3 regions of the Rhizobium binae genome follow, and region 2 is predicted to be linked to each of the others. Evidence: predicted binding sites of a transcription regulator. Region 2 holds the regulator's gene; each other region holds the start of a gene.
The links. Region 2 encodes LexA, which represses DNA repair genes until DNA is damaged. Its sites were predicted from a motif close to TGTTCNNNNTGTGTTCNG; they were not measured.
Positions count from the first base shown of each region.

Region 1: the regulator LexA is predicted to act here: its motif matches at 3,645-3,662, upstream of J2J99_RS02270 (DNA recombination protein RmuC).
Region 3: the regulator LexA is predicted to act here: its motif matches at 3,520-3,537, upstream of J2J99_RS34075 (ImuA family protein).

Region 1 is NZ_CP071604.1:463,888-469,161, reverse strand. Features, by position in the region: gene truA (tRNA pseudouridine(38-40) synthase TruA) at 1-331, opposite strand, end outside; gene fmt (methionyl-tRNA formyltransferase) at 331-1,266, opposite strand; gene def (peptide deformylase) at 1,379-1,894, opposite strand; gene J2J99_RS02275 (methyl-accepting chemotaxis protein) at 1,993-3,489, opposite strand; gene J2J99_RS02270 (DNA recombination protein RmuC) at 3,695-4,921, shown strand; gene J2J99_RS02265 (ribokinase) at 5,007-5,274, shown strand, end outside.
Region 2 is NZ_CP071604.1:2,065,204-2,070,477, forward strand. Features, by position in the region: gene J2J99_RS10085 (ComEC/Rec2 family competence protein) at 1-1,897, shown strand, start outside; gene lexA (transcriptional repressor LexA) at 1,878-2,597, opposite strand; gene J2J99_RS10095 (VOC family protein) at 2,794-3,690, shown strand; gene kdsA (3-deoxy-8-phosphooctulonate synthase) at 3,687-4,532, shown strand; gene eno (phosphopyruvate hydratase) at 4,674-5,274, shown strand, end outside.
Region 3 is NZ_CP071604.1:4,469,182-4,474,455, forward strand. Features, by position in the region: gene J2J99_RS21775 (error-prone DNA polymerase) at 1-1,098, opposite strand, end outside; gene J2J99_RS21780 (Y-family DNA polymerase) at 1,095-2,513, opposite strand; gene J2J99_RS34075 (ImuA family protein) at 2,554-3,498, opposite strand; gene J2J99_RS21785 (metallopeptidase family protein) at 3,662-4,099, shown strand; gene J2J99_RS21790 (DUF1737 domain-containing protein) at 4,222-4,428, opposite strand; gene J2J99_RS21795 (HpcH/HpaI aldolase/citrate lyase family protein) at 4,428-5,274, opposite strand, start outside.

The DNA of each region.
Region 1 (5,274 bases), 1.6 Mb from region 2:
GACGCAAAGCCGAGAAGCGGGCGTCGAAGAATTCGGGAACCGCCTCGACGTCGAGAATGGAGACGCGCTCGCCGGCAAGCCTCAGATGCGCATTCAGGGCGTTCTGCAGCTGGTAGGGCGACCATTCCTTCGAAAGATCGGCATGAATCACCTGTCCCATGGCGTGGACGCCGGAATCGGTGCGGCCGGCGCCGCGGATCGAAACAATCTCGCCGGTCAGCGACAACACCGCGGCTTCGATCGCACCCTGCACCGAAGGACCATTCTCCTGCCGCTGCCAGCCGACATAGGGGCCGCCGTCATATTCGACGGTCATGCGGAAGCGCGGCATCAGGAGAGCCTCGTGCCCGCCGCCAGCGGCGTGCCCCTGAGGAAATCGGCCGCGGCGAGCGGCTTGCCGCCTGCCTTTTGCAGCCGCGTCAGCCGCACAGCGCCAGAGGCGCAGGCCACGACGAGATCGTCGGTCAGCAACTGTCCGGCCGCCCCCTGCCCCTCAGCCAGCTCTGAGCCCAGCACCTTCACCCGTTCAGGCCTGCCGCCGATCTCAAGCTCGAACCAGGCGCCCGGAAACGGCGCCAAACCGCGGATATGGTTGTGCACTTCTAGCGCCTGCCTGGCGAAATCGATGCGCGTCTCGGCCTTGTCGATCTTGGCGGCATAAAGCACGCCGTCTTCCGGCTGCGGCGTCAGTGGCAGGTCGTTCATTTCAAGCTTCACCATGGCTTCCGCCATCGCCTTGGCGCCGACCTGCATCAGTCGGTCGTGCAGTTCGCCTGCCGTCATGTTCGGGCCGATCTCGACTTCGCGGCTCAGCGCGACGGCGCCGGTATCGAGACCCTTGTCCATCTTCATCACCATCATTCCGGTCTTTGCATCGCCGGCCATGATCGCCCGCTGGATCGGCGCGGCACCCCGCCAGCGCGGCAGCAGCGAGGCATGGCCGTTATAGCAGCCCTCGCGGGTGCCGTTCAAAACCGCCTCCGGCAGCAGCAGCCCGTAGGCGACGACGACGGCGACATCGGCCTTGAACGCGGCAAACTTCTCGCGCTCCTCTGGATCCTTGAAATTGACCGGCGTGAAGACCGGCAGACCGAGCAGTTCGGCCGCCTGATGCACCGGCGATTTCTGCAGATCGAGCCCGCGCCGGCCGCCCGGCCGCGGCGGCTGCGTATAGACGGCGACGATCCTGTGGCCGGCGTCGACGAGCAGGCGGAGGGTCGGAACCGAGAACTCCGGGGTTCCCATGAAAATGATGCTAAGAGACATTCTATCTCGCCAATTGAGGATCAGCCGTCTTCAAACCGGTTTACGAGCTTGAACCTCCATCATGGCATCAATGATATCATGATGCCTCCCCGGTGCATTTTCAACGCAACACTCAGAGTGCCTTGGACTTGGCCGCCTTGGTGAACTTCTTGATCACCATCTCGCGCTTCAGCCGCGAGATATGATCGATGAACAGCACGCCGTTCAGATGGTCGATCTCGTGCTGCAGGCAGGTGGCGAGCAGGCCGTCGGCTTCCACCGTCTGTTCCTTGCCGTTGCGGTCGAGATATTTGACCGAGACCACCGCCGGACGCTCAACCTCGGCATAATAATCGGGAATCGACAGGCAGCCTTCCTCATAGACCGAGCGATCGTCGGAGGATTTGACGATCTCCGGATTGATGAAGACCTGCGGCTGCTTTTCTTCGCCTTCGCGCGACACGTCGATCACCAGCATGCGGCGCGGCACGCCGATCTGGATGGCGGCAAGGCCGATGCCGGGGGCGTCATACATGGTTTCCAGCATGTCGTCGGCAAGGCGCTGCAGGTCGGCGTCGACCCGCTCGATCGGCTTGGACAGCTGGCGGAGAATGGGATCTGGAAGAATGATGAGTGGCTTGATGGTCATGGGCGTTCCCATAACCCATCTTTTCTCACTATGGAATTATCCGGCGGGCGGGGAAGACGCTTTTTTGCATCCCCGCCCGGAATTCTGCCATATTCGCGTCAAGCCGCCCGGCGGGCAGCGGCGACCGAACGGCCGTCCGGCCTAGCGCGGAAACGCTGCAACAGCGCGATCAGGCTTTCCACCTCGTCCTTGAGGCGGCGGGTTTCTGCCGAGGTGCGCTCGACCATGCCGGAATTCTGCTGGGTGATTTCGCCCATGCTGCGGATCGCCACGCTGACCTCGTTGACGCCGGTTGCCTGATCGCGGGCGGCAGCGGCGATATCGGCGACGAAGCGGTTGATGATATCGATGCGGCTGATCATGTCGTTCAATGCCTCGCCGGTGCTGGAGACGATGCCCACACCCTCATTGACCTGGATCGAGCTCTGCGAGATCAGGTTCTTGATCTCCTTGGCGGCTTCGGCCGTGCGCTGGGCGAGCTGGCGAACTTCCTGGGCGACGACGGCAAAACCCTTGCCGGCATCACCGGCACGCGCCGCCTCGACGCCGGCATTCAGCGCCAGAAGATTGGTCTGGAAGGCGATCTCGTCGATGACGCCGATGATCTTGGAAATTTCGGTCGAGGATTTTTCGATGCCGGCCATCGCCGAGACGGCGCTGGTGACGAGTTCACCTGAATTCTTCGCCTTCTGCTGCGTCTCACGCACGGCGCCGGATGCCTTTTCGGCGTTGGCGGCGGTCTGGCCGACGCTGACGGAAAGCTGCTGCAGGGCCGCCGAGCTCTCTTCGACGCCGGCCGCCTGCTGGGCGGTGCGCAGCGACAGGTCGTTGGTCGCATTGGAAATGACGTCGGCGCCGCTCATGATCTGGCCCGACGTATCGCGTACGGATGCGAAAGACTGGCGAAGGGCGCTGACGGCGCGGTTGTAATCCTCGGCCATCTGCCTGAAATCACCCGGCAGATCGGCGGGTAGAGTGGCTTCGAGATCGCCGTTCGACAGTGCTTCCAGGCCGCGGCGCAGTTGCTCCAGGGCGATGGCCTGGTCGGATTGCGTCTTGGCGCGCTCCTCTTCCAACGCACGGCGTTTGGCTTCCAGCGTCTCGAGATAGACCGAGATGGAATAATCCATGTCGAGCATGCCTGCCTTAATGACGGCAGACAGCTTCTCGGCCAACTGCCTGCCCTGCTGGCGCGCGAAGAGCGAAGGCCACTGCTTCTCCATGATGCCTTTGACGAGTTCGGACATGACGAGAGCATAGCCACCGATATACCAGCGCGGCTCCAGTCCAATGCGGGCATGGGTGCGACCGACCGCAGTCACGCCATCGACATAGCTTTGGTCGAAGCTACCGCCTGCAAGATTGGCCCAATGATCCTGCTGCCGCTTCTTGGCATGGCCGACATGGTTCTTGTCCGTGAAGAAGCTCGAGACCGCGGGGGTCTTGGCGATCTTGGCATAGAACTTATCGAGAGCGCCGCCGATCAGCTCGGCAATAACAGGGCGCAGGTCCCGCATCGAGTTGCGCGCCGTCTCGTCCAGTTCGATGAAATCGAGGCGCTGTCTGAGCGCATTGTCGGTCTGCTGGGATGTCATGGGTGTCTCTGTTTGTTGGCGCGACGACGCGGGAGGGAATTCTGCGCCACAGCTTTTGGCGAATATGATTGAGCAATCGTTAAATCCAGCCGTGATTTTCGCGCGTTGGCCAGCAAGGCGCGGCGGCCCGCGAAGATATTGAGGATCGCCGCTTTCGTTCACGGTTTGATCTATATATTGCCGCGTCTTCTGTTATGGTTGCGCCATGACCGTCACGTCCGAATCACTCGCAGCTTCCGTCGCCTCGATCAGCCCGGCCATGCTGGCGCTGACCGGCGGCGTTCTTGCAGCCCTCATCCTGCTGGTGATCATCCTTTTTCTCCGCGCCGCCGGCCTTCGCCGAGAACAGGCGGAGGAGGCGGATCTGCGCGCCAGGGAAAGTGCGATGCGCATGGCCGAACTTTTGAAGATCCAGGCGGAGATGCAGGGCCGCATCACGGCGATGGCCGAAGTCTTCGGCGCACGGCAAAGCGAACTCAACCAGGCAATCAACCAACGCCTCGACGGCATGTCGCAGCGCATGAGCTCGACGATCACCGAGCAGACCAAATCGACGCATGAGAACCTGCAACGGCTACAGGAGCGGCTGGCGGTCATCGACGCGGCGCAGAACAATATCCAGACGCTCGCCAAGGACGTCGTCGGGCTGCAGGCCATCCTTTCCGACAAGCAGACGCGCGGCGCGTTCGGCCAGTCGCGCATGGAAACGATCGTCGCCGACAGCCTGCCGATGGGCGCCTATGCCTTCCAGCAGACGCTGTCCAACGGCTCGCGACCGGACTGCACGATCCGTATGCCGAATGGCGCGCCGCCGCTCGTCATCGACGCGAAATTCCCGCTCGAAGCGTGGAACGCCATCCGCGACGCCGCCGGCAGCCCCGATGCCGCCAAGCTCGCCGGCCAGCAGTTCCGCCGTGACATGGAGATCCATATAAGGGACATTGCCGAGAAATATCTGATCCAGGGGGAAACCCAGGATACGGCCTTTCTCTTCGTGCCGTCCGAATCGATCTTTGCCGAGCTCCACGAAAATTTCGAGCCGGTGGTGCAGAAGGCGCACCGGGCGCGCATTGTCATCGTCTCGCCGTCGCTGCTGATGCTGTCGATCCAGGTCATCCAGGCCGTCCTGAAGGACCAGCGCATGCAGGCGCAGGCGCATCTGATCCAGGGCGAGGTGGCGCTGCTGATGGACGATCTCGGCCGTCTCGACGAGCGGGTGCGCAAGCTGCAGGGCCATTTCGCCATGGCGCAGAAGGATATCGACATGGTCGTCACGTCAGCCGACAAGCTCACCAGGCGCGGCGCCAAGATCGAAGCGCTGGAATTCGAGGCGGGCGGCGATATCCGGCCGGCCCGTGACGACGAGACCCCGGCCAAATCGGTGGAAAGCCGCACCGGTCTTCTCAAGCTTCGGGTGGTTGACGAGGAGTGACCGCTTCGGGCAGTGTCTGCCCCGCATTTCAGATAGGAGTTGGAGCATGACGTCGCCGGCATGTTCCAAAGGACGGGACATCCTCATGATCACAGTTTTCGGGTCCATCAACATGGATCTCATCGCCACGACGGACCGCCTGCCGAAGCCCGGCGAGACGGTGGCCGGCAATAGCTTTGCCACGGCCGCCGGCGGCAAGGGCGCCAATCAGGCGCTGGCAGCCCGCCGCGCCGGCCGCTATGTGCATATGGCCGGCGCCGTCGGCAAGGATGGTTTTGCCGCCGATGCGCTCGCCCTGCTCGATGATGCCGGAACCGACCTCTCCCTCGTCAAACATGTCGACGGTCCCACCG
Region 2 (5,274 bases):
GGCGCCAGAGGTGAAGCGGCCGCCGCGGCGCATCACCGTGATCGCGCGCGGTGCCGATGCGCCTTTCGAGATCGGTGACATCATCACCGGCCGCGCGCGGTTGACGCCGCCGGCAGGGCCGGCGCTTCCTGGCCTCAACGACTTCTCCTTCGGTGCCTATTTCGATGGCATCGGCGCCAACGGCTTCTTCTACGGTGCTCCGGAGAAAGTCGATTTGCCCGCGGGCCCGCAAGCTGCGACATCGACGCCCGAAGCTCTGCTCGAATGGCTTTACCGGTTGCGCAGCGGCATCGGCGATCGCATACGCTCTATTCTGCCCGGTGACACAGGCGCTTTTGCCGCCGCTCTGGTGACTGACGAGCGGCGCGCCATCTCGAAGGAAACGACGGAGGCGCTGCGCCAGTCCGGCCTTGCTCATATCGTGGCGATCTCAGGCCTCAACATGGCGCTGTCGGCCGGCATCTTCTTCGTCGGCTTCCGGATGCTGCTCAGCCTCTTTCCCGGTGTCGCCCAAGCCTATCCGACAAAGAAGATCGCCGCCGCCGGCGCACTCATCGCCGTCACCGCCTACTTCCTGATCTCAGGATTCGGGGTTTCGGCCGAACGCGCTTTCATCATGATGGCGATCATGCTGATTGCCGTCTTCTTCGATCGGCCGTCGATCAGCCTGCGCAATGTCGTGCTCTCGGCGCTCGTCATCATCACCATTTCACCCTCCGAGGTCCTGGGTCCGAGCTTCCAGATGTCCTTTGCTGCGACTTTGGCACTGGTATCGGGCTATCAGCTGTGGAAGGACCGGCGCGTCCGGGAAAGCCCGTTGCCGAAGCTGCCGTTCCTGCGGCCGGTCGCGGCCGTCGCCGGTTTCTTCGGCGGCATCTTCCTGACTTCGCTGATCGGCGGCTTCTCCACGGCGCTGTTTTCGATCGAGCATTTTCATCGCCTGACCGCTTATGGCCTGCCGGCAAACCTTGCGACGATGCCGATCATCTCCTTCATCGTCATGCCGGCCGGGTTGCTGGCCATGTTGCTCATGCCGTTCGGTCTGGACGCTCCGCTCTGGACGGTGGTCGGCTTTGGCCTCGATCTGGTGATTGCAGTCGCCAAGACGGTGTCCGGCTGGGGTGGCGATATCGGTTTCGGCCGCTTGCCCGGCTGGTATTTCATCATGGCTGTGGCAGGCTTTCTGCTGCTGATGCTGCTCCGCACCCGGTTGCGCCATGCCGGCACATCGATCCTCGCTGTCGCAACGCTCATCCTGCTCACTCTGCCGGGGTCCCGGCCGCCGGATCTGGTGATTTCCGAAGATGGTGGTCTAGTCGCGCTCGTCGCGTCGACGGCAATGGCTTCTAACCGCGAAAACCCGCCGGACTTCATCTTCGACCAGTGGCAGAGAGCGCTGGTGTCGCCGACGCACCAGCCGCCGAAGATGCTGGATGGCCCTGCCATTCCGCCCCAGGGTGAGGACCGCCGCCTCAGGCTTTCCGGCGACCAGCAGAATGAAGCGAGGACGGCAATGGTGGCCGCAGCAGCTGGCGGTGAGGCAAATCGGTTTTCCTGCGTCAAGAAAGCCTGGTGCATAGCCAGGCTCGGCAATGGCCATGTCGTCGCGGTCATCGACAATGCCGCCTATCTCGGCCCGGCCTGCGACGCCGGCGAGATCGTCGTGACCGCGGTGCGCCTGCGTTTCGACCGTTGCCGCTCCGGTGCGACACTCTTCACCGGCGAGACGCTGCGCAGGACCGGTTCCATTGAATTGCGCTTTGTGCAGACGGGACTCGAGATCGCAACCGCATTCGATGCCTGGTCACGTCCATGGATGCGCCATCGCGCCTATGATTGGCGCAAAGGCGGTTTCGCCGAATCCGGCCCGTCTGCTGTCAGTGATAACGGCGAATGAGGCCGACCAGCTTGCCCTGCACCTTGACCCGGTCGGGCCCGAAGATACGAGTCTCATAAGCCGGGTTGGCGGCTTCGAGCGCGATCGAGGCACCCTTGCGGCGAAAGCGCTTCAGCGTCGCTTCCTCGTCGTCGACGAGCGCAACGACGATATCGCCGGGACTTGCGGTGCTGCCATTGCGGATGATCACCGTGTCGCCGTCGAAGATCCCGGCGTCGATCATCGAATCGCCCTTGACCTCCAGCGCGTAATGTTCGCCCGAACCGAGCATATCCGCGGGAACGACGATGTCGTGTGTATTGTTCTGGATTGCCGAGATCGGAACACCGGCGGCGATCCGGCCCATGACCGGCACGGAGACGGAGTTGCCGTTGTCGGCGATCGGCCTTGCGGCAGCGGGGGCGGCGACCGGCTGGGGCTTGCCGAGGCTGCCTTCGATAACACTCGGGGAAAACCCGCGGCGCGGCTGAAGGCTGGGGCTATAGGCCTCCGGCAGCTTGATCACCTCCAGCGCCCGGGCCCGGTTCGGTAGGCGGCGAATGAAACCGCGTTCCTCGAGCGCCGTGATCAAGCGATGAATGCCGGATTTCGAGGCGAGATCCAGGGCGTCCTTCATCTCGTCGAAAGAGGGAGGAACGCCGGATTCCTTCATGCGCTCATGAATGAAAAGGAGAAGCTCCTGTTGTTTGCGCGTGAGCATCGACGTCAGACCCCGTGATTGAAACAAATCCAGAACAGACACTATATGTTCCATATGTGTTCCGCAAGTAGCTAAATTTCCGTAAAAATTCACGCCAACTCGTCGAGATTTTTATTTTCATTTGCCGGATCGGCACACACGTCTTGCATTGGGGGTGGTGCTGTCGCACATCTCTTGGCGTGTCAGGAGGGATCTCATGATCGCACATTCCGCCAAGCCGCACCCGCTGGATCATGTCGTGCTGCCCGTCGTCAATATCGACCTGGCGCGCGAAAGGCTCGGCAAGCTCGGCTTCACCGTCGCCGCCGATGCGCGCCATCCGTTCGGAACGGAAAATGCCTGCGTCTTTTTCGCCGACAAGACCTACATCGAGCCGCTGGGGGTGGCGAGCGTCGAGGAAAGCGAGATAGCGGCCCGCCAGGGGAATGTCTTCATCGCCCGCAATCGCGCCTTCCGCTTCCGCTGCGGCGAGGAGGGACTTTCGGCGCTGGCCTTCCGCACCGAAGATGCCGGCCTCGATCATCGGCGATTCTTCGGCAACGGTGCGAGTGCCGGCGAGATGTTGCAGTTCAGCAGGCCGATACGGATGCCGGACGGTTCGGAAAGCGTCGGCAATTTCAAACTGGCCTTTTCAGGAGATCTGCGCGCGCCCGACTTCTTCCTATTCACCTGTCAGCGCATCAATGCCTTCCCCGCCGATCGCGCCGCGCTGGAGACACATGCCAACGGCGTGACCGGCATTTCCGAGATCGCGCTTTGTACGCCGGAGCCGGCTGCGTTTGCCGCCTTCGTCGGTCTTGCGGTCGGGCAAACGGCGGTGGAGAAAACTGGTTTCGGCATGAAGATCGCAGCCTCGAATGCCAAGATCAGCCTGATGACGCCGGAAGGGCTAGAGGCCTATTTCGAGCTTGCCGTTTCCGCCGCCGATCGTGGCCTGCGCGGCCAGGCAATCCTCTTCACCGTCACCGATCTTGCCGTGACAGAAGCGCATTTGGCTGCTAACGGAGTGACATATACACGCAAGAACAATCGCATTCTGGTGAAGCCCACGCCCGGGCAGGGCGCGCTTTTTGCCTTCGAGGAAACACGATGAGCACTGATACCAATTCCGAGGTCAAGATCGGCGAAGGCGAAGGCCAGGTCACCTTTTCCAATACCGGCCGCCTGTCGCTGATTGCCGGCCCCTGCCAGATGGAGAGCCGTGATCACGCGTTCATGGTCGCCGGCACGCTGAAGGAGCTCTGCGCAAAGCTCGGCATCGGCCTCGTCTACAAGAGTTCCTTCGACAAGGCGAACCGCACTTCGCTTTCGGCCGAGCGCGGCATCGGGCTTGAAAAAGGCATGGAGGTCTTCGCCGACCTGAAGAGGGAATTCGGCTTTCCCGTCCTGACCGACGTCCACACCGCCGAGCAATGCGCCGAGGTGGCGGAGGTGATCGACGTTCTGCAAATTCCCGCCTTCCTCTGCCGGCAGACGGACCTTCTGATCGCCGCCGCCCGGACCGGCCGCGTCGTCAACGTCAAGAAGGGGCAGTTCCTCGCCCCCTGGGATATGAAGAACGTCCTGAAGAAGCTCAATGCCAGCGGTAATCCGAACGTGCTGCTATGCGAGCGCGGCGCCTCCTTCGGCTACAATACGCTGGTTTCCGACATGCGCTCGCTGCCGATCATGGCGGCGATGGGCGCGCCCGTCATTTTCGATGCGACCCATTCCGTCGCCCAGCCGGGCGGGCAGGGCGAATCCTCGGGCGGTCAGCGCGAATTCGTCGAGACGCTGGCGCGCGCAGCCGTGGCGACAGGCATTGCCGGCGTGTTCCTCGAAACCCACCAAGACCCTGACAACGCACCGTCCGACGGCCCGAACATGGTCTATCTCAAGGACATGCCGCGGCTGCTTGAGAAATTACTTGCGTTTGATGCGGTCGCCAAGGCCTGACGTTCAACAGGTTGACATGATGGTGGTTTAGGCCACGTCGGAACGCCGGTTCGAAGGCTGGAAATTGCGGCTTTGTAATTTGCACGCCTTCGATTATGACAGGCTTCGAACGATTGATCACCCACCGAGCAGGAAGAACCCATGACTGCAATCACCGATATCATCGCCCGCGAGATTCTCGATAGCCGTGGCAACCCCACCGTCGAAGTCGATGTCTATCTCGAAGACGGCAGCATGGGCCGCGCGGCCGTTCCCTCGGGCGCTTCGACGGGCGCTCATGAGGCGGTCGAGCTGCGCGACGGCGGCAAGCGCTACCTCGGCAAGGGCGTCGAGAAGGCGGTCGAGGCGGCCAACACCGAGATCTTCGACGCTATCGGCGGTATCGACGCCGAAAACCAGATCCAGATCGACAACATCATGATCGAACTGGACGGAACGCCGAACAAGTCGCGTCTCGGCGCCAACGCCATTCTCGGCGTGTCGCTGGCCGTCGCTAAGGCGGCCGCCCAGGCCTCCGGCCTGCCGCTCTACCGTTATGTCGGCGGCGCTTCGGCCAGCCTGCTGCCGGTGCCGATGATGAACATAATCAACGGCGGCGCGCACGCCGACAATCCGATCGACTTCCAGGAATTCATGATCCTGCCGGTCGGCGCCGATACAATCGCCGAAGCCGTTCGCATGGGTTCGGAAGTCTTCCATACGCTGCGCAAGGAGCTTGCAGCCCAGGGCCACAACACCAATG
Region 3 (5,274 bases), 2.1 Mb from region 2:
CTTGAGGTCATAACGGGCGTGCTGGATGATTCTGTGAACCGTCAGAAAGTAGGAGGCGTAGTTCTTATCGCCGATGAGTTTAAGTTCATAATCGATCTGCTTCGCCACTTTGAGTGGGACACCTTCGGGATAGCGCTTTGCGGCTCCCGCCCTTGTCAGTCTCTCAAGGGTTTCCTGCGGCGTTTCGCCGGGATCGTTTTCAGGCGGGTAATTATGCTGCAGTTCCGTCAGCGAAAAGCTCAGTTTGCCGAAAAAGACCTGCGTATTTTCGACCGCATCGGGATAGTCCCCGAAGATCCGGAGCATTTCACGTGAATCCTTGAGGTAGCGCTCGGCATTCGGCGCCAGCAGGAATCCGGCTTGTGATATCTGCACATGCTCCCGGATCGCGATCACGACATCTGAAAGCGGCCGGCGTTCAGGATGATGGTAAAGCGGCTGGTTGGTCGCAATCAACGGCACGCGATTTCGGGCGGCAAGCATGGCAAGCACCGCAAACACCTCCCTGTCGCGACCGTCATAGGCCGGCGCCAGCACCATAAAAATAGCCTTGCGGAAACGTCTGCGAAACCGTTCCAGATAATTCTCCAGCGCAGTCTGGCCCGCCTGGCTCTCGACAAGGGTACGATTGGCAACGAGGGCAAGCATCATCTCGTCCCCCCATTCCATGAGCTCTGCTTCCGTCAGGATGCAGGTTCCCTTGACCGCTTCCTCCTTGAGATTGCCAGCGCTGAGAAGGCGGCAGAGGTTTGCCCAGCCCCGACGATTGCATGGGTAGGCGAGGATATCAGGAGTATCGTCGCAAAAGACGAGGCGGGCGCCCGGCTGTATCCGGATTGGATGGAAAATCCTTTCCTTTTTTCCGGTCTTCGCCGCTTCGGCCATGATCGCATCTCTGTTCTTGTATCTCTCCTCAAGCTGTTCCGCCTGCGCATGCGCACGCACGACGCCGGCAACCGAATTCCGGTCCGCAATTCCGAGACCGCCGAGCCGGAGATGAGCGGCCTGCAAGACCATCTCCTCCGGGCTGGAGGCGCCTTCGAGGAATGAGAAATTCGTCCTCGCGCCGATCTCGAAAAATGCGCGCTCGCCTTTCATGCAAACACCCCGTGCATGAACCAGCGGGGATCGACTTCCCGGCCATAGAAACCTCGACGATAGATCCAGAAGCGATGGCCGCTCTCGTCCTCGATGCGGAAATAATCGCGCGCCTCCGCGTCACTTCCGTCGATCCACCATTCCATGGCAATCCGCTCCGGACCTTCGCTTTTTGCCACTTGGTGCTGCATGCGCCGCCAGCGAAAGATTTGCGGCGGACCATCGGGCACTTCGGCGAGCACGGTCTCGACAGGCTCTGGCGTCGCAAAAAGCCTCAACGGGCGCTCTTGGCGGAAAGGAAGAGAACCGTTCGGCTCGGCTTTCCCGCGTCTTGAAAGATTGTCCATCGCCGGAATCGCGATGACGGCGCGCTCCGGCACATGGCTCTCCCGAAGTTGGAAACTTTGCAGACAATCCTCACCCAGCCGGGCGGAGACACGGTCGACGAAAGCCGAAAGGGAGATTTCTCCCTGACGATCGCCCTCGAAATCAGCCTGCGCTTCGTTGAAGGGATCATGCCGCACCACATTCAGCCGCACGATCTCGAAACCATAACCGGCATCGAGATCGTCATAGACCGCCTGCAGGCGCTCGGAAAAAAGCCCGGCGATAAATTTCGGTTCGCGAAGCGGTTGCGAAGCGCCGACGGAAAGACGGAAGACCCTGCCGTCGACGCGGAAGAGAACCAATTCGAACACCCGCCCGCCGGCGCCTCGTGCCTCCAGCGACGGCTGCAGCGACACGGCGACCTGCCTGGTGACGGCAAGGATCTGTTCTTCCGTTCCGATCGGCTCGATCAGGCGGCTTTCGGCCGAAAGGCTGGCGACGGGACGACGGGGCGAAACCGCTTCCTCTTCATGTCCCAGCGCCTGGTCGAGACGCAGAAGCAATTCCGGCCCGAATCGGCGGGTCAGCGGCGCCCGCGGCGCATTGATGATGTCGCCGATATATTTCAGACCGAGCTTGTTCAGCGCATCAACGGTTTGCCCCTGCAGCCGCAAGGCCGCGACTGGCAAAGACATCAGCACTTGCTCCGTCTCCACGTCTTCGATCACGCCGCTTTGCCCGAAGCGCGACACGGCCCAGGAAAGTCCCGGTGACGATGAGATCGCCCCCCGCGCATCGATCCCCATATGAAAGAGCCGCGACAGAATATCCTTGAGAAGCGCCTTTTCGCCGCCGAAGAGATGCGTGCAGCCGGTAATGTCGAGAAACAGGCCGTCCCTGCCGTCAAAGGCCACCAAAGGCGTATACCGGTCGCACCAGTCGGCAATTGCCTCCAGCAGCCGGCGATCGGCGGCCGGATCCTCTTCCACCACATCGAGCGTCGGATACATGGCACGCGCTTCGGCCACGCCCTGTTCCTTCTTCAGCCCCAACCGCTCGGCCAATTCGTCCAGAGCCGTCAGCCGCATGGCATTGTTGAGCTTGCCCGAACAGACGATGGACGGCGCCTCAGGACGCCCTTTCGAACGCCAGGAGGGCCCCCATCGCCTGCGGGCGATACGATCGGTTGGCAGATGCGGGAAGCTGAGCGCCAGAATGCGCTGACTGTTCGCCTGGAGGACGAAGGAGGTTTGGTTCGGTGACGGAGAAAAATTCGCGTTCATGGGGATTCCACTCCAGGAGAAAGGAGAGCGGGGCCGGATTGCGGCTCTTCTCCAGCGTGAGACGGAAAATCGGATTACCGATACTGCCGGCAAGCTTCGATCCATCCGGCAACGGCCGCAGACCGGACGGTCCCGGTTCGACATGCAGGCGCAAGGCCGCACTGCTGGCCTCCTCCACTCCTGCCTGCCGCAGAAGAAAGAGCGGACGGCGGGCAGCATGCGCCCTGAGACTGAGCCTGCGGCTTTCGGTCAGGCCGAAATGCGCAGGGTTGCCCCGCACTTCGAAGATGACGGCCGAGAAAGCAGCACTTTCCACCGCCGCCTCCGCCAGCCAGAGCGCTTCGTCCAGCTTGCGCGGCGCGGCATGGAGAAATCGCTCAGGACACAACCCGAAATCCCGAAGCCCGGGAGCATAGGGACGGCCGGCCTCCAGCGTGCCGACTGCATCGCCGATCCAGAGCAACGGCATAAGCCTGCCGGCATCTGATTCCTGTTTCTGCAGCCGCGCGGCAACAGCCATCGCCAGCCCGCTTGCCGCGCCGGCATCGCGAGACAGCGCGGAGCGGAATTCGGTAATCCCGTCGAGGGGCAGGCCGCCTTCCAGCGCCCGATCGACAAACTCCACCCCAAACGGCAAGGGGGGCAGAATGCGTTCCTGGCGCGTCTTGCGTCCTTGCGCCAAGGCCTCCTGCTCCGCTGCCGCAAGTGCCGGCGCGGGCTTTCCTTCCAGTCTGGCGATGGTTTCGCGGAGCGCAAAAAGCCGCTCGCGCGCCAGGGCGTTCTGCGCCATGGCGTTTACTCCGATCCGTCTTGTTCCTGTTATGTTCTTATGGATTCCAGAGAGCGGAAGAAGAGTCAACAACCATTTTCTATGAATTTATTCCTGCCTTTGATTCCGCACTCGAAAATCGGCGATAAAGGTTCTATATGGGCCCGCAAAGGAAGGAATATTCATGGCCCGCATAGACCAGAGCGATGATTGGCGGGACCGCCATGCGCCGACGATCAGCACTTTCGAGTCGCTGGCCATGGAGGCCTACAGCCATCTTCCGGATGAATTCCGCCAGCTGACGACCAACCTCACGATCGAGATCGAGGATTTCCCCGATGACGACGTTTTCGAGGACATGGCGCTGGAAACCCCTTTCGATCTTCTCGGCCTTTTCGAGGGCAGGGGCATTTCCGAACGTTTCACGATGGAAACAGGCGAGATGCCGAATCGCATCCGCCTCTACCGGCGCCCTATCCTCGACTACTGGGCCGAGAACGACGAGACGCTCGGCGATATCATCACCCATGTCCTGATCCACGAGATCGGCCACCATTTCGGGCTGAGCGACGAGGACATGGAGCGGATCGAGGCCAGCGCCGAGGAAGCCACCGAGCGCTAATGCATGTCGCCCGGAAGTGTGCAACGGTTTCGGGATAAACGACATGCATGAAACAAAGAGCTGAAGCACCGCGCCTCGGCAGGACGCGCTAACGACGCTCCATCGCTTTCAATGAGCAGGACTCACTGCTCCGAGAGTTTCATATCCGGATCGTAATCCTTGCCTTCGACGGTCTTGACGACGGCTTGGCCGCACTGCATCGCGCCGGTTGCGGCATTGAAGGCATAGGTCGGCGACCCCTCCAGCGACCAGCCCTTGTTGAGGGCGGCAGTGACCTTGTGGCAGAACGAGGCGTCGTCGGGACCGGTCAGGAAGCGGTAGAGTTTCATCAGGCGGGCTTTCTTGCAGACATCAGGCGAGCTTTATGAACCACAGCCTCGGCCTGGACAAGGTGCAGCCGTTCGATCATTCGCCCGTTCGCATTGATGACGTTGAGACCCCTGGCGTCAGGCGCGGCAAAGGCTGATATGATCGCCTCAGCCTCCGCAATCTCTTCCAGGCTCGGCCCGAAATGCCGGTTGGCCACTGCGATCTGCGCGGGATGGATCAGCATCTTACCGGCAAAACCCATGGCGCGGCCCTGCCTGCATTCGGCATCGAAACCTTCGCCATCTTGGAAATCATTGAAGACGCTGTCGAGCGCATCGAACCCATAGGCCTTGACCGCCAGAATGACCTGCATCAGCCAGGGCACGAGATAGGTCCGCCCCGGCTGGGGAAGCACGCCCGTTTCCTTGCGCAGGTCGTTGAGCCCGACGACGAGGCAATCGAGCCTTGCACCCGGCGTGCGGCCGGATCCGGCGATCGCCCCGACATTCAGCACGCCGCGCGGCGTCTCGATCATCGCCCAAATGCGTAGGTCCTCCGGCGCATCCGCATCGGCAAGCAGATCGCTGACGTCAGTGACATCGCTAGGTTCGTCCACCTTCGGCAGCAGCACGGCATCGGGCAAAAGCGCCTTGACCAGATCGAGATCCGCTGCTCCGAATTCGGATGACAAAGAATTGATGCGGATGATCCTCTCCTTGCCCTCGAGCGGCGGCCCGGCAAAAAAGGCCCGCAGGTTTTCCCGCGCCTGACCCTTCTTCTCGGGCGAGACAGAATCCTCCAGGTCAAAAATAACCGCATCGCAATCAAGGGAACGGCTTTTTTCAAGCGCCCGCAGATTGACCGCG